Linked DNA regions of Collimonas fungivorans. The protein of the gene in region 3 interacts with the protein of the main gene of each other region in a pairwise test. Links are inferred from orthologs where the notes say so. Each region holds a gene or a part of one and is shown on either strand. Other genes may lie near its edges. The genes, in order: ftsZ, ftsA, CFter6_RS23010 and CFter6_RS10960.

Region 1 (4,956 bases), 200 kb from region 3 along the record:
AGTGCATCCGCCGCTGCGGCCTGGAAGTGTCGGACCTGATCTTGCAGCCGATGGCGTCGGCCGATGCGGTGCTGACGCCAGACGAAAAAGAGCTGGGCGTGGTGCTGGTCGATATCGGCGGCGGCACCACCGACGTTGCGGTGTTCACCGAAGGCGCGATCCGCCATACCGCGGTAATCCCGATCGCCGGCGACCAGATCACCAACGACATCGCGATGGCGCTGCGTACGCCGACCAACGAGGCGGAAGAAATCAAGTTGCGCTACGGCGTGGCCAAGCAGATCCTGGCCGATCCGGGCGAGACGCTGGAAGTGCCGGGCCTGGGCGACCGCAATCCGCGCACCCTGTCGCGCCAGGCGCTGGCGGCGGTGATCGAGCCACGAGTCGAAGAGCTGTTTGCGCTGGTGCACCAGGTGGTGCGCGAGTCAGGTTACGAAGAAGTGTTATCGAGCGGAGTGGTGCTGACCGGCGGCTCGGCAATGATGCCCGGCATGATCGAACTGGCGGAAGACATTTTCCTCAAGCCTGCACGGCTGGGAACGCCGGACTACCGCGGCCAGCTGGCCGACGTGGTGCGCAGCCCGCGTTATTCGACTGTGCTGGGGCTGCTGCTGGAAGCGAAGAAGCAATACCTGCGCGGTTATATCGTGACACGCCAGGAAGGTTCGGCGAAGGCGATCTGGCAGCGCATGAAGGAATGGTTTTTGGGTAATTTCTAATACGGTTTTTAATACGAGATTTGTTTTTAACGTTGTTTGTGCAACACGCAGTTGTCAGTTGCTAGGCCTCACACAGCGTGATGCCTATTGACTGAATGCTGCATCTTTATGAGGAAATATCATGGAAATCGATATGCTTGACAATGCAACTTTGGGCACCGTGATTAAAGTTGTCGGCGTCGGTGGCGCCGGCGGCAATGCGGTCCAACATATGATCAACAAGGGTGTGTCAGGAGTGGAGTTCATCGCCGCCAACACCGATGCGCAGGCGCTCAAGCAATCGAAGGCGCACAACGTGATCCAGATCGGCGAGACCGGCCTGGGCGCGGGCATGAAGCCGTCGGTGGGTCGTCAGCTGGCCGAGGAATCGCGCGGCCGGATCGAAGACGCATTGCGCGGCGCGCACATGGTGTTCATCGCTGCCGGCATGGGCGGCGGCACCGGCACCGGCGCTGCGCCGGTGGTGGCGCAGATCGCCAAGGAACTGGGCGCGCTGACGGTGGCGGTAGTGTCGAAGCCGTTTTCGTATGAAGGCCAGAAGTGCATGGACATCGCCGACGAAGGCCTGGAAGCCCTGTCCCAGCATGTTGATTCGCTGATCATCATTCTCAACGAGAAGCTCGAAGAGATTTATGAAGACGACAGCATGATGGAGTGGTTGCAGCACGCCGACGACGTTCTCAACAACGCCGTTGCCGGTATTGCTGAAATCATCAATGTGCCTGGTCACATCAACGTCGACTTCAATGACGTCAAGACCATCATGGGCGAACAAGGCAAGGCGATGATGGGTACCGCTACCGCATCCGGCGTCGATCGCGCGCGCCTGGCGGCGGAGCAGGCGGTTGCCTCGCCGCTGCTGGACGGCATCGATCTGTCCGGCGCGCGCGGCGTGCTGGTCAACGTCACCGCCAGCCGCAGCCTGAAGGGTAAGGAAATCAAGGAAGTGATGGCGACCGTGCGTGCGTTTGCGGCGCCGGACGCTTCGATTGCCCAGGGCATCGCCTACGACGAAACCATGGGCGACGATATCCGTGTCACCGTGGTGGCCACCGGCCTGGGCCGTGCACGCAAGGCCGTGCAGCTGGTGCAGGCGCCGATGATGCGTACTGGCACCCACAACGAGCCGATGATGCATGGCCAGGCTTCGGTGGGACACGGCAGCTCTTCGTTCGAAGGCATGAAGGCGCCGGCGGTATGGCGTCGCGAGTCGGCTTCCGACACGGTGCGGGCTTTGGAAAAGAACGGCATGGAAACCTACGACATTCCGGCTTTCCTGCGCAAGCAAGCCGACTAAGTCAGGGCTCTTTAGTCTCAATGATGATGGCGGGTGCTGATACCCGCTATCATGGCCGGCATTCTGCATGAAGTTGCGGAACAGGGCATACTGCGGGTTCAACGCCGCGTCGAAAGGCGCGGCGTTTTCTTTTGTAGCATCCGCCAACATTCTGTGCCTCTGGAATACCGGCGCGCGCCTTAGCGTTGCGCCACGGGCTTCAGGGCATCCACACCTAGACAAGGAATTAATCATGACCATCAAGATCGGCGATAGCCTGCCGGAAGGCAAATTAGCAGAATTCATCGAAACCGAGACCGAAGGTTGTTCGCTCGGACCGAACTCGTTCAATGTCAGCGACCTGGTCAAGGGCAAGAAAATCGCCCTGTTCGCCGTGCCGGGCGCTTTCACGCCGACCTGTTCCGCCAAGCATCTGCCTGGCTACATCCAGCATGCGGCAGAATTCAAGGCCAAGGGCGTCGATGAAATCTGGGCGATCTCCGTCAACGATGCATTCGTCATGGGCGCCTGGGGCCGTGACCAGAAAGCCACCGGCATCGTGCGTTTGCTGGCTGACGGCAACGCCGATTTCGTCAAGGCGCTGGGCCTGGACGCCGATTTCGGCAAGTTCGGCATGGGCGTGCGCTCGCAGCGTTTCTCGGCGCTGATCGACGACGGCGTGGTCAAGCAGCTGAACGTGGAGCAGGGCGGCAAGTTCGAAGTGTCCAATGCGGAAACCCTGCTGGCGCAACTGGCCTAAAAGCTAGCCGTTGCGGGTAGAGTAGGCGGCGCCAGTGGCGCCGTTTTTCAGTTCCGGGGGCGGAAACATCCAGGCGTGTTTTTTACCCCACAATAACTACACATCGTTACAGAATAATTATCAGTCAGACTTATAATGTCATCATGTTGAAACAGCGCACTATCAAAAGAATTGTCAAGACGACAGGCATTGGCGTCCATTCCGGCACCAAGGTCGAGCTGACCCTGCGCCCGGCGGCAGTGGATACCGGCATCGTTTTCCGGCGCGTCGATATGGATCCTGCCATCGACTTCCCGGCCAAGGCCACCGAAGTCGGCGATACACGCATGGCCTCGGTGCTGGTCAAGGACGGCGTGCGGGTTTCCACCATCGAACATCTGATGTCGGCCTGCTCGGGGCTGGGCATAGATAACCTGTATGTCGACGTGACTGCCGAGGAAATCCCCATCATGGATGGCTCGGCCTCGTCGTTCGTATTCCTGCTGCAGCAAGCGGGGCTGGAAGAGCAAAACGCCGCCAAGAAATTCGTGCGCATCAAAAAATCGGTCGAGGTGCGTGAAGGCGAAGGCGACCGCGAGAAATGGGCGCGGCTCGATCCATGCAACGGTTTCAAGCTGAAATTCTTTATCGAATTCAACCATCCAGCGGTGGATGGCACCGGCCAGACCGCGGAAGTGGATTTCAGCATCCAGTCGTATGTGAAGGAAGTGGCGCGTGCGCGCACATTCGGTTTCATGCAGGATGTGGAAACCATGCGCGGCCTGGGACTGGCGCGCGGCGGTTCGCTGGAAAACGCCATCGTGATGGATGAGTACCGCATCCTCAACAGCGACGGTTTGCGCTACGAAAACGAGTTTGTCCGCCACAAGATCCTGGACGCCATCGGCGACCTGTACCTGATCGGCCATCCGCTGCTGGCCAGCTACACCGCCCACAAATCTGGCCATGGCCTGAACAACCAGCTGCTGCGCGCTTTACTGGCTCAGCCGGATGCCTATGAGGTGGTCAGCTTCGACGAGTTGACTGAAGCGCCCGGCGCTTATCAGCGTCAGGTCGGGCAAGAGTGGGCTCTCAACTAGCTGTCTGTGTATAATGCCATTTTTGCAAGATGGCGTTTATCCCCGCCCGTAGCGATTTATTTTTTATCGCTATAGCGCCTGACCATCGCTGCGATAGCATTTTTCAGTGCTTCGTTGGCAGCCGATGGCTCCAGTTCCTCCATCAGCGAAGAGAATGCCGAAACAGCTTTGGATGAAAGTAGTGCCTGCTTGACAGCAGGCGCTTTCATTAGGTTTTGGCTTACTTGCACTTTGATTCGGATTGCATTAATCTGCCAATTTCCTGCCAGCAATTGGTTTTGCAGGCGTGGCAGTTGCTGCTTCAATTTGCTTGCCAGAGCTGCATTGGGAGCTGACAGTACCAGCTGCCCGGCTTCGCATTGCAATACTTCGCAGGTACTGAACATGGCAGGCAATTCGGCGGCGCATTGCTTTTGCAGCGCCGCCATGCGTGTGACAGCGGGCAGCAAAGCCGCCATCTTGTCATTCCCCCGTAAAAAATCGGCAACGGCTTTTTGAGTTTGAGGCCTGGAACCCGTTGTCGCTGGCCGGTAAGAAGAAGGTGAGAGTCTACGCATGATGGTGAAACCATATCACACCTGTGACCCGCTCAGGGCTTCACCGGAGCTGCAATGCAGGTAATTCTGTTGCACCCGCGTTTTAATCGCGCAAAATCCATCACCTTAGGCGCCAGGCACATCACCCTGATGATCGTCGTTTTTTTACTGGCGGTATTGCTGGCGACCGGATTATTGTATTTCCTCACCGCCCGTTATGCGGTCGGCCTGCCGTTTGCGGGCAAGGCCGCCGGCGACGCTGTCGCCGGAGTGCAGGATAAAGACAAGTACCTGAAGGAAAACCTGGCGGCGATGGCCATCAAGCTCGGTGAAATGCAGGCGCAGCTGATGCGCCTGGATGCCTTGGGTGAGCGGGTCCAGGGCTTGGCTGGGGTCAAGCCGGAAGAGTTCAATTTCAAGGAAGCGCCGGGACGCGGCGGCGCCGAATCGAGCAGCCTGTACGACCGGCGCTCGCACGACATGAGCATGAGCGAATTCCAGCTGGCGCTGGACGCCATGTCGCGCGATGTCGGTTTCCGCACCGACTACCTGAACGTGGTCGAAACCGTACTGATGAGCGACCGCA
Region 2 (3,704 bases), 200 kb from region 3 along the record:
TTTGCAGGGCGCGCTGGAGCAGCTCGGCATTCCTTATACCGGGCCGGGCGTGATGGCGTCGGCGATTGCCATGGACAAGGTCATGACCAAGCGCATCTGGCAAAGCATGGGTTTGCCGACGCCGCGTTTTATCGTACTGGATTCGCACAGCGCAACTCGCGAAGAACTGCGCCAGGTGCCGGACGTGCTGGGTTTGCCGCTGATGCTGAAAGCGCCGCATGAAGGATCGACTATCGGCATCAGCAAGGTCGTGGGCTATTCCGACATGAGCGAAGGTTTTGCCTTGTGCGCCAAATTCGATGAAAAAGTGCTGGCGGAAGAATTCGTCGCCGGACGCGAGCTGACGGTGCCGGTGCTTGGCGCCGGCCGCAATGCACGGGCTTTACCTATTGTTGAAATTCGCGCACCGGAAGGCAATTACGACTATCAGCATAAATATTTTACCGATGATACCAAGTACTTGTGTCCGGCGCCCCTGGATGAGGGACTGACGCAGCACATACAGTCGCTGGCGGTGCAGGCTTTCAATGCACTCGGATGCGAGGGCTGGGCGCGGGTCGATTTCATGCTGCGCTCTTCCGACAACGAACCGTTCCTGCTGGAGATCAACACTTCGCCGGGCATGACCGGCCATTCGCTGGTGCCGATGGCAGCCAAGGCGGACGGTGTGAGCTATGAAGACCTGTGTGTGGAAATACTGAAATCGGCCTCGCTTGACCTGAATCCGTCAAAAGACTGGAAGCCAGACTGATCCGGGCCGAAAAACCTGAATAGAAAACCTTAACGATCCAAGCGATAAAGTCGATAACCATGTGGCAAGACATCAAAATGTTGAACGCGATTTCCGGCACCCTGCTGGGACTGGCTGCGCTCGCATTGCTGGCGTCTGGCGTCTGGTGGCTGGCGCAGCGTCCGATGTTTACGCTGAAGACGATCAGGATCGAAGGTGCGGGGCAGAGCGAACTGCGGCGCGTCAATCCGTTGATTGTCCGCGCCAGCGCGCTGCCGCGCATCAAGGGCAATTTTTTCACGGCCAACCTGGATACGGTGCGCAGCGCGTTCGAATCGGTGCCGTGGGTGCGCAAGGCGGCGGTGCAGCGCGAATGGCCGAATACGCTGATCGTGACGATTGAAGAGCATCAGCCGTTGGCTACCTGGGACGATGACGGCCGCCTGCTGTCGGTATATGGCGATTTGTTTACCGCCAACCTGGATGAGGCGGAAGAAGACGGCGAACTGCTGCGCTTGTCAGGCCCGAAAGGCAGTGAGAAAGATGTCACGGCGCGCCTGGCGGATTTTCGGGCATGGTTTGCGCCGCTGAAGCTGAACCCGGTAGAGGTGGATTTATCGAGCCGTTATGCGTGGACCGTGAAACTGGACAACGGCATGACGGTGGAGCTGGGGCGTGAGCAAAACAAGAGCACGCTGAAAGACCGTGTGGAACGGCTGGTGCAGATTTATCCGCAACTGCTGTCGCGTTTGCAGAACCGGATTGAGAGTGTAGATATGCGGTATCCGAATGGCTTGGCGCTGAAGGCTAGCGGTTTGTCGACCGGATTGGGAAGCAAGAAAAAATAAGCGAAACACTATGACAAAAGACGCAAAAAACCTGATCGTCGGTCTCGACATCGGCACCTCCAAGGTGGTGGCCGTGGTAGCCGAGGTATTGTCCGATGGGCGCCATGAAGTCATCGGCCTGGGCCAGGCTGAGTCCAAGGGGCTGAAAAAAGGCGTGGTGGTGAACATCGAGGCCACCGTCGAGTCTATCCAGCGCGCACTGGAAGAGGCGGAGCTGATGGCCGACTGCAAGATCCGCAACGTGTACACCGGGATCGCAGGCAGCCATATCCGCAGCTTCAATTCCAGTGGCATGGTGGCGATCAAGGATAAGGAAGTCAGCGCGGCCGACGTCTCGCGCGTTATAGAAACGGCGAAGGCGGTCAACATTCCGACCGACCAGCAATTGCTGCATACGGTGCCGCAGGAATTTATTGTGGACAGCCAGGAAGATGTGCGTGAACCAATCGGCATGAGCGGCATCCGACTGGAAGTCAAGGTGCACATCGTGACCGGTGCGGTGTCGGCGGTGCAGAACATCGTCAAGTGCATCCGCCGCTGCGGCCTGGAAGTGTCGGACCTGATCTTGCAGCCGATGGCGTCGGCCGATGCGGTGCTGACGCCAGACGAAAAAGAGCTGGGCGTGGTGCTGGTCGATATCGGCGGCGGCACCACCGACGTTGCGGTGTTCACCGAAGGCGCGATCCGCCATACCGCGGTAATCCCGATCGCCGGCGACCAGATCACCAACGACATCGCGATGGCGCTGCGTACGCCGACCAACGAGGCGGAAGAAATCAAGTTGCGCTACGGCGTGGCCAAGCAGATCCTGGCCGATCCGGGCGAGACGCTGGAAGTGCCGGGCCTGGGCGACCGCAATCCGCGCACCCTGTCGCGCCAGGCGCTGGCGGCGGTGATCGAGCCACGAGTCGAAGAGCTGTTTGCGCTGGTGCACCAGGTGGTGCGCGAGTCAGGTTACGAAGAAGTGTTATCGAGCGGAGTGGTGCTGACCGGCGGCTCGGCAATGATGCCCGGCATGATCGAACTGGCGGAAGACATTTTCCTCAAGCCTGCACGGCTGGGAACGCCGGACTACCGCGGCCAGCTGGCCGACGTGGTGCGCAGCCCGCGTTATTCGACTGTGCTGGGGCTGCTGCTGGAAGCGAAGAAGCAATACCTGCGCGGTTATATCGTGACACGCCAGGAAGGTTCGGCGAAGGCGATCTGGCAGCGCATGAAGGAATGGTTTTTGGGTAATTTCTAATACGGTTTTTAATACGAGATTTGTTTTTAACGTTGTTTGTGCAACACGCAGTTGTCAGTTGCTAGGCCTCACACAGCGTGATGCCTATTGACTGAATGCTGCATCTTTATGAGGAAATATCATGGAAATCGATATGCTTGACAATGCAACTTTGGGCACCGTGATTAAAGTTGTCGGCGTCGGTGGCGCCGGCGGCAATGCGGTCCAACATATGATCAACAAGGGTGTGTCAGGAGTGGAGTTCATCGCCGCCAACACCGATGCGCAGGCGCTCAAGCAATCGAAGGCGCACAACGTGATCCAGATCGGCGAGACCGGCCTGGGCGCGGGCATGAAGCCGTCGGTGGGTCGTCAGCTGGCCGAGGAATCGCGCGGCCGGATCGAAGACGCATTGCGCGGCGCGCACATGGTGTTCATCGCTGCCGGCATGGGCGGCGGCACCGGCACCGGCGCTGCGCCGGTGGTGGCGCAGATCGCCAAGGAACTGGGCGCGCTGACGGTGGCGGTAGTGTCGAAGCCGTTTTCGTATGAAGGCCAGAAGTGCATGGACATCGCCGACGAAGGCCTGGAAGCCCTGTCCCAGCATGTTGATTCGCTGATCATCATTCTCAACGAGAAGCTCGAAGAGATTTATGAAGACGACAGCATGATGGAGTGGTTGCAGCACGCCGACGACGTTCTCAACAACGCCGTTGCCGGTATTGCTGAAATCATCAATGTGCCTGGTCACATCAACGTCGACTTCAATGACGTCAAGACCATCATGGGCGAACAAGGCAAGGCGATGATGGGTACCGCTACCGCATCCGGCGTCGATCGCGCGCGCCTGGCGGCGGAGCAGGCGGTTGCCTCGCCGCTGCTGGACGGCATCGATCTGTCCGGC
Region 3 (4,939 bases):
CTTGGAATCTTCCAGCATCTTCTTGAAGCGGCGCCGGTCTTTCGGCGTAATGTTGACTATCTGCGCCAGATCGTCAATCACGCTTTCGAGATCGCCCTTGATTTTGGAACGGGTGATTTCCAATGTGTAGGCAGAATAATTGCGCGCCAGGATGACGCCGTTGCGGTCCATGATCAGGCCGCGGTTCGGCACCACCGGCACCAGCGAGATCCGGTTGTCCTCGGCTTGCGCTGCGTAGGCATCGTGGCGCACCACCTGCAGCCAGATAAAACGCGCGCCCAGCAGGCCGAAACAGATCAGCACAAAAGCCACGGCCGCCGTTATCCGCAAGCGGAACTTGCGCAATTCGTGTTCGGTGTTTTTGAATTCGGTCATGGACGCGGCTAGATGGGACGATTGTCATCGCGATCGACCGCGCGCCGCTGCGGCGCCAGCAGCAGCCACACCACGATCGGCCACAGCGCCACGCAAACGAAGCTCTCGGCGAAATACAGCCAGCCTGGAAACTTGCCGCTGACGGACATCCGTATCACCAGCTGTATCAGCTGCGTCAGCAACATCAAGGGCAGTACATGCAGCGCTTGCACGCTGACCGAGAACCACAGCACGCGGCGATGGATCATGATGGCAAAATAAGACAGCAGCGTGTACGCCAGCGCGTTCTGGCCAAGCAGGGTAGCTTCATGCACGTCCATCAGCAGGCCCATGCAGAAAGCGATGCCGATGCCGATCTTGCGCGGCTGGTGGATGCTCCAGAACACCAGCACCAGCGCCACGAAATCCGGCACGCCCGGCCATTGGCCCCAGGGCAGCAGGTTGAGCAGGAATGCCAGCAGCAGCGTCATCGCGATGAACAGCGGGTTGGCCGGCAACAGGATGTAATGGGGACGCATCATCGGACACCGGCTCCTTGCGGATTTTTGCGAGCGGCTTCGGGATTGCTTTCTTTCCCTGCTTCTTTCGCGGCTTCGCGCGTCTTGTCGCGGGTACTTTCGGTCAGCCGCCGCTTGCTCAGTATGTCGGCCTTGCTGTTGGGGATGGCGGCTTCGTCGTCCGGACGCGCCACGGGATTGGGATCAACCAGCAGGATCAGCAGCTGGGTGTGCCTGTCGATACCGGCCACCGGCTCGCAGACGATATGCGCAAAGGCATCGGCCGACTTGCTTTCGACCTGCACTACCTTGGCCACCGACAGGCCGGCAGGATAAACGCCGTCGATGCCGGAAGTCACCAGCAGGTCGCCCTTCTGGATATCGGCGTTGGAAGACATGAAACGCAAGTCCAGGTAACCCGACTGGCCGCGCCCGTAAGCCACGCTGCGCAAGCCGTTGCGCAGCACCTGCACCGGGATCGCCTGGTCCTTGTCGGTCAGCAGCGTGACCTCGGAGGTAAACGGGAATACGCGCGTCACCTGGCCGACGATGCCGGCGTCGTCGATCACCGGCTGGCCGGTAGCCACGCCTTGCTGCGAGCCGCGGTCCATGATCACCTTGCGGGCAAACTGGTCACGCGCGTCGTACAGGATTTCGCTCATCACCGATTTCACCGGCAGCCGTTGTTCAACCCCGAGCAATTTGCGCAGCTGGGCATTTTCAGCGGCCAGCTGCTGCGCCTGCTGCAATTGCTGGGCGCGTTCGCCTTGCTGGCTGCGCAGGGCCTGGTTTTCTTTTTCCACCGTAGACAGCGAAGAAAAATAATCGACCACCCGGTTGGTGGCGTCGCGCGGCATCAGGGCCACCATCTGCAGGGGATAAAGCGCGGTGCCGACCGCCTGCCGCAGCAACAGCAAGGCATGGATGCGCGAATCGGCAATCAGCAGCGCCAGCGCCAGCAGCGTGCATATCACCGCCTTGGCGCGGGCCGAAGCGCCTTGCTTGAAGAGGGGTGGTGGGCTGTATTCCATCAGTAATGGACAGGTTCGGTTTGGTCAGTGGCTGGCGGTACAAATACGTTCTTGCTCATGTCCGTATTCATGCCGTAGATACGAAAGCGGGCCGCATGCATCAATGCACCGACCCGGTTGCCGCTGCCCGGCCTCAAGAGCAAGCTTATGAGGTTGGGCAAGCGTCGCATCAGTCTGGATTACTCGTAGGAAAAGATCGAGCCCAGCTTGTCCATCCGCTCCAGCGCCATGCCGGAACCGCGCACCACGCAGGTCAGCGGGTCTTCGGCCACGATCACCGGCAGACCGGTTTCTTCCATCAGCAGGCGATCGAGGTCGCGCAGCAAGGCGCCGCCGCCGGTCAGCATCATGCCCTTCTCGGCGATGTCCGCGCCCAGTTCCGGCGGGGTCTGTTCCAGCGCATTCTTGACGGCGGAAACGATGTTGTTGAGCGGATCGGTCAGGGCTTCCAGGATTTCATTGCTGGAGATGGTGAACGAACGCGGGATGCCTTCCGACAGGTTGCGTCCCTTGACTTCCATTTCGCGCACTTCCGAACCCGGGAAGGCGGAGCCGATTTCTTTCTTGATGGCCTCGGCGGTCTGTTCGCCGATCAGCATGCCGTAATTGCGGCGGATGTAGTTGACGATGGCTTCGTCGAACTTGTCGCCGCCGACGCGCACCGAGCCTTTGTAGACCATGCCGCCGAGCGAGATGATGCCGACTTCGGTAGTGCCGCCGCCGATATCGACCACCATCGAACCGGTAGCGTCCGACACCGGCAGGCCGGCGCCGATCGCCGCCGCCATCGGCTCTTCAATCAGGAACACCTGCGACGCGCCGGCGCCCAGCGCCGATTCGCGGATCGCGCGGCGCTCAACCTGGGTCGAGCCGCAAGGCACGCAGATGATGATGCGCGGCGACGGTTTGAACAGCTTGGTGTCGTGCACCATGCGGATGAACTGCTTGAGCATCTGCTCGGTGACGGTAAAGTCGGCGATCACGCCGTCTTTCATCGGCCGGATCGCTTCGATGTTGCCAGGGACCTTGCCCAGCATCTGTTTTGCTTCGCGCCCGACGGCTTGAATTGTCTTCTTGCCGTTAGGCCCGCCCTGCTGGCGAATTGCGACAACCGACGGCTCATCCAGGACAATACCTTGATCGCGCACATAAATCAGCGTATTCGCGGTACCCAGGTCAATCGCCAGGTCATTCGAAAAGTAACTGCGTAAAAATCCAAACATGAATTGTTCCAATGCGCAACAATGGTGCGCTCAAACGTTTTTTAGGGGGGTGTCTAGTATCCGGCGCATGGTAAAGATCGATTACCTGCCGCATGGACGCAACATTCTACCTTATAATTTGACTCAAATTAGGGCGTATAGCGCTCAAAATGCTTGCTTTTTACAAAAATCCAAGAAGTTATCGGCAAGCAAAGTGTTTCTATTTTAACCACATGCGCCTAAGTGCGCGCTTGAAAATCGAAAATCATGTCATTAGCCCTTTCCGACGTTAAGCGTATTGCCAATCTGGCACGCCTCGAACTCACCGAAGACCAGGCCGCTTCCACGCTCGACAAACTGAACGGCATTTTCTCGCTGGTCGAGCAGATGCGCGCGGTAGATACCACCGGCATCGAGCCGCTGAGCCATCCGATTGCAGCGCTGCAGCAGGATTTGTCGCTGCGCTTGCGCGACGACGTGGTGACCGAATCGAATCATCGCGAGGATTACCAGAAAGTGGCGCCGGCGACTGAAGACGGCCTGTACCTGGTGCCGAAGGTCATCGAATAATCATCAAATACGCCGGGCTGCGTTCGCGGTAAGCCTTTGTCGTCCCGCAAAGTTAATATTTAAAAGTACTCATGCATACCAAAACACTCAAGCAATTGTCGGTGCTGCTGCACGAAAAGAAGATCTCGGCCGAGGAGCTGGCGCAACTGTACCTGGCCAGGATCCAGCAAAGCGACCTGAACGCCTTCCTGCATGTCGACCAGGAATTGACGCTGCAACAGGCGCGCGCCGCCGACTTGCGCCTGGCGCAAAACGACAGCACGCCGCTGACCGGCGTGCCGATCGCACACAAGGACATTTTCGTGACGCGCGGCTGGCGCGCCACCGCCGGTTCGAAGATGCTGGAAAACTATATCAGCCCGTTCGACGCCACCGTGGTGGAACACTTCAACCACGCCGGCATGGTGACCCTGGGCAAACTGAACTGCGATGAATTCGCCATGGGTTCGTCCAATGAAAATTCACATTTCGGCCCGGTCAAGAATCCGTGGGACAAGACCGCGATCCCGGGCGGTTCCTCCGGCGGTTCGGCGGCAGCCGTCGCCGCGCGCCTGACGCCGGCCGCCACCGCCACCGACACCGGCGGTTCGATCCGCCAGCCGGCCTCGTTGTGCGGCGTGACCGGCATCAAGCCGACCTACGGCAGCGTCTCGCGCTTCGGCATGATCGCCTTCGCTTCCTCGCTGGACCAGGCCGGCCCGATCGCGCAGACCGCGGAAGATTGCGCCCTTCTGCTGAACGCCATGACCGGTTTCGATCCGCGCGATTCGACCAGCCTGGAACGCAAGAAAGAAGATTTCAGCGCCGGCCTGGACCAGGACCTGAAGGGCCTGCGCATCGGCATTCCGCGCGAATATTTCAGCAGCGGCCTGTCAGCCGATGTCGAACAGGCAGTACGTGCAGCGCTGCGGGAATATGAAAAACTGGGCGCCACGCTGGTCGACATCTCGCTGCCGAAAACCGAGCTGTCGATCCCGGTCTACTACGTGATCGCACCGGCCGAAGCATCGTCCAACCTGAGCCGCTTCGACGGCGTCCGCTACGGCCACCGCGCCGCCGACTACAAGGACCTGGCCGACATGTACAAGAAGTCGCGCGCGGAAGGTTTCGGCGAAGAAGTGAAGCGCCGCATCCTGGTCGGCGCCTATGTGCTGTCGCACGGCTATTACGACGCCTACTACCTGCAGGCGCAGAAAATCCGCCGCCTGATCGCCCAGGATTTCCAGAACGCGCTGACCGGCCCGAACCGCCAGTGCGACGTCAT
Region 4 (5,028 bases), 2.7 Mb from region 3 along the record:
TCGCCGCTCCCGCAGTGATCAGCGATCACACCTCGACCGACGGCACCCGCAAGTGGCTGCTCGATGTCGGCCAGGGCAATGCGGTGGAGACGGTGTTCATCCCCGAAGAGAACCGCGGCACCCTGTGCATTTCGACCCAGGCCGGCTGCGCGGTGAATTGCCGCTTCTGTTCCACCGGCAAGCAAGGTTTCAGCCGTAACCTGACAGTCGGTGAAATCATCGGCCAGCTGTGGATGGCCGAGTTTGAACTGCGTAAATCGAAGGGCATCGAGCCCGGCCATAAAGGCGAGCGCCAGATCACCAACGTCGTGATGATGGGCATGGGCGAACCCTTGCTGAACTACGAACCGACTGTGACCGCGCTCAAGCTGATGCTGGACGATAACGCCTATGGCCTGTCGCGCCGCCGCGTGACCTTGTCCACCAGCGGAGTGGTGCCGATGATCGACAAGCTGTCGCAGGATTGCGCGGTGGCGATGGCGGTATCGCTGCACGCCTCCAACGATACCTTGCGCGACGGCCTGGTGCCGCTCAACAAGAAATACCCGCTGCGCGACCTGATGGCTGCCTGCAAGCGCTACCTGGAGTTTGCGCCGCGCGATTTCATCACCTTTGAATATTGCATGCTGGACGGCGTCAACGATACCGACGCCCACGCCCGCGAGCTGATCGCCCTGGTGCAGGGCCACGCAGGCGGGCCGGCCGTGCCTTGCAAATTCAACCTGATCCCGTTCAATCCTTTCCCTGAATCGGGATTGAAGCGCTCCAACAATCCGCGCATCAAGGCCTTCGCCCAGATCCTGATGGACGCCGGCATCGTCACCACCGTGCGCAAGACGCGCGGCGACGATATCGACGCCGCCTGCGGCCAGCTCGCCGGCGAAGTGCAGGACCGGACGCGGGTGCAGGAACGCATGCAGAAAATGACCGAATATCAGCAGAAATTCGGAAAGAACTTTGGCCGTATCATCGAGGTGTCTCAGTGATAGAAAAAGCAAGTAGCAAGCTCGGGAGCTGGCAAGGCCGGCTGGTGTTCGCCGCGGCCGCGTTGTCGTTATTGGCCGGCTTGAGTGCTTGCACCAGCCCGCCGCTCAGCAGTGACAGCGAGGGTGGTTCGCGCCGCGAACTGGCTACCAGTTCGGACCAGACTGAAGCTCAGCGCCGCGCCGGCATTCGCTTGCAGCTGGCGGTCGGTTATTACGAGCAGCACCAGCTGGAAGTTGCGCTGGACGAGATCAAGCAGGCCCTGGCGGCAGATCCTGAACTGGCCGACGCGTATAGCGTGCGCGGGCTGATCTACATGGGCATGTCTGAAAACCGCCTGGCCGACGACAATTTCCAGCGCGCCTTGCGGCTGTCACCGAACAATCCGGATTATGCCAACAACTATGGCTGGTTCCTGTGCCAGAACGGCCGCGCCAAGGAATCGATAGTGCATTTCGAGACGGCGCTGAAAAGCCGCAATTACCAGTCGCCGGCAAAAGCGCTGACCAACGCCGGTGTCTGCAGCCTCAAATTCAACGATACCGTGGCGGCGCAGCGTTACCTGTCGCAGGCGTTCCAGTTCGACGCCAGCAATCCTCTGACCAACGCCAAGCTGGCGCAGCTGGCGTATGACCGCAACGATTATGAAAAGGCCCGGTTTTATATCGGCCTCGTATTAAAAACCGATGTGCAGAATGCGGAAGCATTGTGGACAGCTATCAAAGTGGAGCGAAAGTTGGGTGACACAGCTGCAGAGGCAAGTTTGGTGACGCAATTGCGCCGTCGTTTTGGCGGCTCCCCGGAATTCGCAGCTTATCAGCGCGGGGCGTTTAATGAGTGAGCCTGAACAGCTGAAAATCACCGATGCCGATTCTGGCGAGGACGCAGTAGTTCCCGCAACTGCCAGCTCCGAACCGCTTTCGCTCGGCGCGCAACTGGGCGGCAGGCGGGAAGAGCTGGGCTGGTCGGTGCAGGACGTGGCCAGCCACCTGAAGCTGGCGCCGCGTCAGATCGACGCCATGGAAAAGGACAATTACGCTGCTTTGCCGACCATGGTGATGACGCGCGGTTTCATCCGTTCCTATGCAAAATTGCTGGGCCTGGATGCAGCCGCCTTGCTGGCGACCATCGCACCGCCGGCAACGGCGCGAGCGACAGTCAGCGTAGTGCATGGCAGCCCGTTGTCGACGCCTTTCTCGGAGTCCCGCTTCAGCTTGATGGGGCGTAATAAATTTGCCTATAAGTGGCTGGTGGTGCTGGCCGTGCTGCTGTTGCTGCTGGCGGTGGCGATACGGCTGGACGTGTTGCCGGTGGTGCAGAACACGTTGCAGTCGCTGGCTGAAAAATCAGCTGCTGCGGGCAGTACGGCAAGCACGGAAGACAAGGATAAGACTGCTGCGCCTGCAGTCGAAACGCAGGCGGCAGATACGGCAGCCAATGCGGCCTTGACTGCCACACCGGCTCCCGCTGCGAGTGCGGCGGCGGTGTCCGAGACCGGCGTCAATGCGGTCCCGGCGAACACCCAGATAGCGAACCCGGCCACGGCCAGCGGCGGCGAGCTGAACCTGAACTTCCGCCAGGACTCATGGGTCGAAATCAAACGCGCTGACAACACCGTGCTGGTTTCGCGCCTGGCCAAGGCCGGCAGTACGGAAACAGTCGACATGTCGCAGCCGGTCAATATCATTATCGGCAATCTTGCCGGCGTCGACGCGACGCTGCGCGGTGTGCCGGTGGACTTGAAGGCCGGTTCGAAAACCAATGTGGCCAGATTGACCCTGAAATAAGCGTGATGGAAAGAGAGCAGCCCATGCCGCAGACGAATTTGCCAACGAATTTAGCAATAAGCTCAGGCCCCAGCGTGCGCCGCCTTAGCCGCGGCGCAACGATCAGTTATGGCGAGCGCAAGATCATGGTCGGCGGCGGTGCGCCGGTAGTGGTGCAGTCGATGACCAATACCGACACCGCTGACGCGATCGGCACCGCGATCCAGATCAAGGACCTGGCGCGTGCCGGTTCCGAGCTGGTGCGCATTACCGTGAACAATCCGGAAGCGGCTGCGGCCGTGCCGGCGATCCGCGAGCAGCTGGACAAGATGGGGATAGATGTGCCGCTGGTGGGGGATTTTCACTACAACGGCCATACCCTGCTGAACGATTTCCCGAGTGCGCCCAGGCTTTGTCGAAATACCGCATCAATCCGGGCAACGTCGGCAAGGGCGCCAAGCGCGACACCCAGTATGCACAGATGATCGAAGCCGCCTGCAAGTATGACAAGCCGGTCCGCATCGGCGTCAACTGGGGTAGCCTGGACCAGGCCTTGCTGGCGCGCATCATGGATGAGAATGCCTTGCGCAGCCAGCCATGGCCGGCGCAGGCGGTCATGTATGAAGCGCTGGTGACCTCGGCGATAGAGAACGCGCAGCGCGCGGAAGAATTGGGACTGGCAGCCGACCGCATCATCCTGTCGTGCAAGGTGTCGGGCGTGCAGGACCTGATCGCCGTGTACCGCGAACTGGCGCGGCGTTGCGACTACCCCCTGCACCTGGGGCTGACTGAAGCCGGCATGGGCAGCAAGGGTATTGTGGCTTCGACCGCAGCCCTGTCGGTGCTGCTGCAGGAAGGCATAGGCGACACCATAAGGATTTCGCTGACGCCGGAGCCGGGCGGCGACCGCACGCGAGAAGTGATCGTCGGCCAGGAAATACTGCAAACCATGGGCTTGCGCAAATTCGCGCCGATGGTGATTGCCTGCCCTGGTTGCGGCCGCACTACCTCGACCGTGTTCCAGGACCTGGCCGACAAGATCCAGACCTATCTGCGCGACCAGATGCCGGTCTGGAAAAAAGCCTATCCCGGCGTCGAAGGCATGAATGTGGCGGTGATGGGCTGCATCGTGAACGGCCCGGGCGAATCCAAGCATGCGAATATCGGCATCAGCCTGCCTGGCACCGGCGAATCGCCGGCTGCGCCGGTGTTCATCGACGGCGAGAAAAAACTGACGCTGCGCGGTGAGCGGATCGCCGAAGAGTTCCAGGCGGTGGTGCTGGATTACGTGAAGAGCCATTATGGCCAGGCAGCGGCCTGATCCGAATAAATATCAACCATAAAAACTGACCACTACTGGTGTACTGAAAAAGAATGTCTGAAAATAAGAAAGCCGAAAAAATCGTCGGCGTAAAAGGTATGAACGATGTCCTGCCGGCCGATGCCGCCTTGTGGGAATTGTTTGAAAACACGGTGGAGTCGGTGCTGAAGAGCTACGGTTTCCAGAAAATCCGCACGCCTATCGTCGAACCTACCGCCTTGTTTGCGCGCGGCCTCGGCGCTGTCACCGACATCGTCGAAAAGGAAATGTATTCCTTCACCGATGCGATGAACGGTGACAACCTGACCCTGCGCCCCGAGAGCACGGCCGGCGTGGTGCGCGCGGCGATCGAGCATAACCTGACTTACGACGGCCCCAAGCGGCTCTGGTACAGCGGCCCGATGTTCCGCCACGAGCGTCCGCAACGCGGCCGTTACCGCCAGTTCCACCAGGTCGGCGCCGAAGCGCTTGGTTTTACCGGCCCGGATATCGACGCCGAGCTGATCATGCTGTGCCAGCGGCTGTGGGACGACCTCGGCTTGCAGGACGTGAAGCTGCAACTGAATTCGATCGGCGATGCGGAAGAGCGCAACCGTCACCGCACCGACCTGATTACCTATTTTGAGCAGCACAAGGAACTGCTGGACGCCGATGCGCAGCGTCGCCTGCACTCCAATCCTTTGCGCATCCTGGACACCAAGAATCCGGCCATGCAGGAAATGGTCAACGGCGCGCCGCAACTGCTGTCCTACCTGGGCACGGAATCGCTGGCGCACTTCGAAGGCGTGCAAAAGATCCTGAACTACAACAATATTCCTTTCACCATCAACCCGCGCCTGGTGCGCGGCATGGACTACTACAACCGTACCGTCTTCGAATGGGTCACCGACCAGCTCGGCTCGCAAGGTACGGTATGCGGCGGCGGCCGTTACGATCCGCTGGTGGAAATGTTCGGCG

What was found.
Region 1: the proteins of CFter6_RS23010 (region 3) and ftsZ interact in binary tests that used the Escherichia coli proteins (3 or more experiments, as listed by UniProt). The link is inferred for Collimonas fungivorans from one-to-one orthologs.
Region 2: the proteins of CFter6_RS23010 (region 3) and ftsA interact in binary tests that used the Escherichia coli proteins (3 or more experiments, as listed by UniProt). The link is inferred for Collimonas fungivorans from one-to-one orthologs.
Region 4: the proteins of CFter6_RS23010 (region 3) and CFter6_RS10960 interact in binary tests that used the Escherichia coli proteins (3 or more experiments, as listed by UniProt). The link is inferred for Collimonas fungivorans from one-to-one orthologs.

The regions. Positions count from the first base shown.
Region 1 is NZ_CP013232.1:5,033,208-5,038,163, reverse strand. Bases 1-2,928 are described here. They hold ftsZ (cell division protein FtsZ), read left to right. Parts: upstream 1-840; coding sequence 841-2,016; downstream 2,017-2,928. Other genes in these bases: lpxC (UDP-3-O-acyl-N-acetylglucosamine deacetylase), read left to right, coding at 2,899-2,928; CFter6_RS22040 (peroxiredoxin), read left to right, coding at 2,249-2,755; ftsA (cell division protein FtsA), read left to right, coding at 1-719. In the rest of the region: more of lpxC, read left to right, coding at 2,929-3,834; CFter6_RS22030 (hypothetical protein), read right to left, coding at 3,891-4,292; CFter6_RS22025 (M23 family metallopeptidase), read left to right, coding at 4,446-4,956. UniProt on the Escherichia coli protein: Essential cell division protein that forms a contractile ring structure (Z ring) at the future cell division site. The regulation of the ring assembly controls the timing and the location of cell division.
Region 2 is NZ_CP013232.1:5,036,562-5,040,265, reverse strand. Bases 845-3,704 are described here. They hold ftsA (cell division protein FtsA), read left to right. Parts: upstream 845-1,588; coding sequence 1,589-2,821; downstream 2,822-3,704. Other genes in these bases: ftsZ (cell division protein FtsZ), read left to right, coding at 2,943-3,704; CFter6_RS22055 (cell division protein FtsQ/DivIB), read left to right, coding at 845-1,578. Also shown: CFter6_RS22060 (D-alanine--D-alanine ligase), read left to right, coding at 1-751; more of CFter6_RS22055, read left to right, coding at 811-844. UniProt on the Escherichia coli protein: Essential cell division protein that assists in the assembly of the Z ring. May serve as the principal membrane anchor for the Z ring.
Region 3 is NZ_CP013232.1:5,238,641-5,243,579, forward strand. What follows is about bases 1,105-4,015. They hold CFter6_RS23010 (rod shape-determining protein), read right to left. Parts: upstream 3,127-4,015; coding sequence 2,083-3,126; downstream 1,105-2,082. Other genes in these bases: mreC (rod shape-determining protein MreC), read right to left, coding at 1,105-1,903; gatC (Asp-tRNA(Asn)/Glu-tRNA(Gln) amidotransferase subunit GatC), read left to right, coding at 3,373-3,675; gatA (Asp-tRNA(Asn)/Glu-tRNA(Gln) amidotransferase subunit GatA), read left to right, coding at 3,747-4,015. In the rest of the region: mrdA (penicillin-binding protein 2), read right to left, coding at 1-375; rod shape-determining protein MreD, read right to left, coding at 384-896; more of mreC, read right to left, coding at 893-1,104; more of gatA, read left to right, coding at 4,016-4,939. UniProt on the Escherichia coli protein: Forms membrane-associated dynamic filaments that are essential for cell shape determination. Acts by regulating cell wall synthesis and cell elongation, and thus cell shape.
Region 4 is NZ_CP013232.1:2,531,563-2,536,590, forward strand. The notes cover bases 795-3,794. They hold CFter6_RS10960 (helix-turn-helix domain-containing protein), read left to right. Parts: upstream 795-1,817; coding sequence 1,818-2,771; downstream 2,772-3,794. Other genes in these bases: rlmN (dual-specificity RNA methyltransferase RlmN), read left to right, coding at 795-986; pilW (type IV pilus biogenesis/stability protein PilW), read left to right, coding at 983-1,825. Outside these bases: more of rlmN, read left to right, coding at 1-794; hisS (histidine--tRNA ligase), read left to right, coding at 4,125-5,028.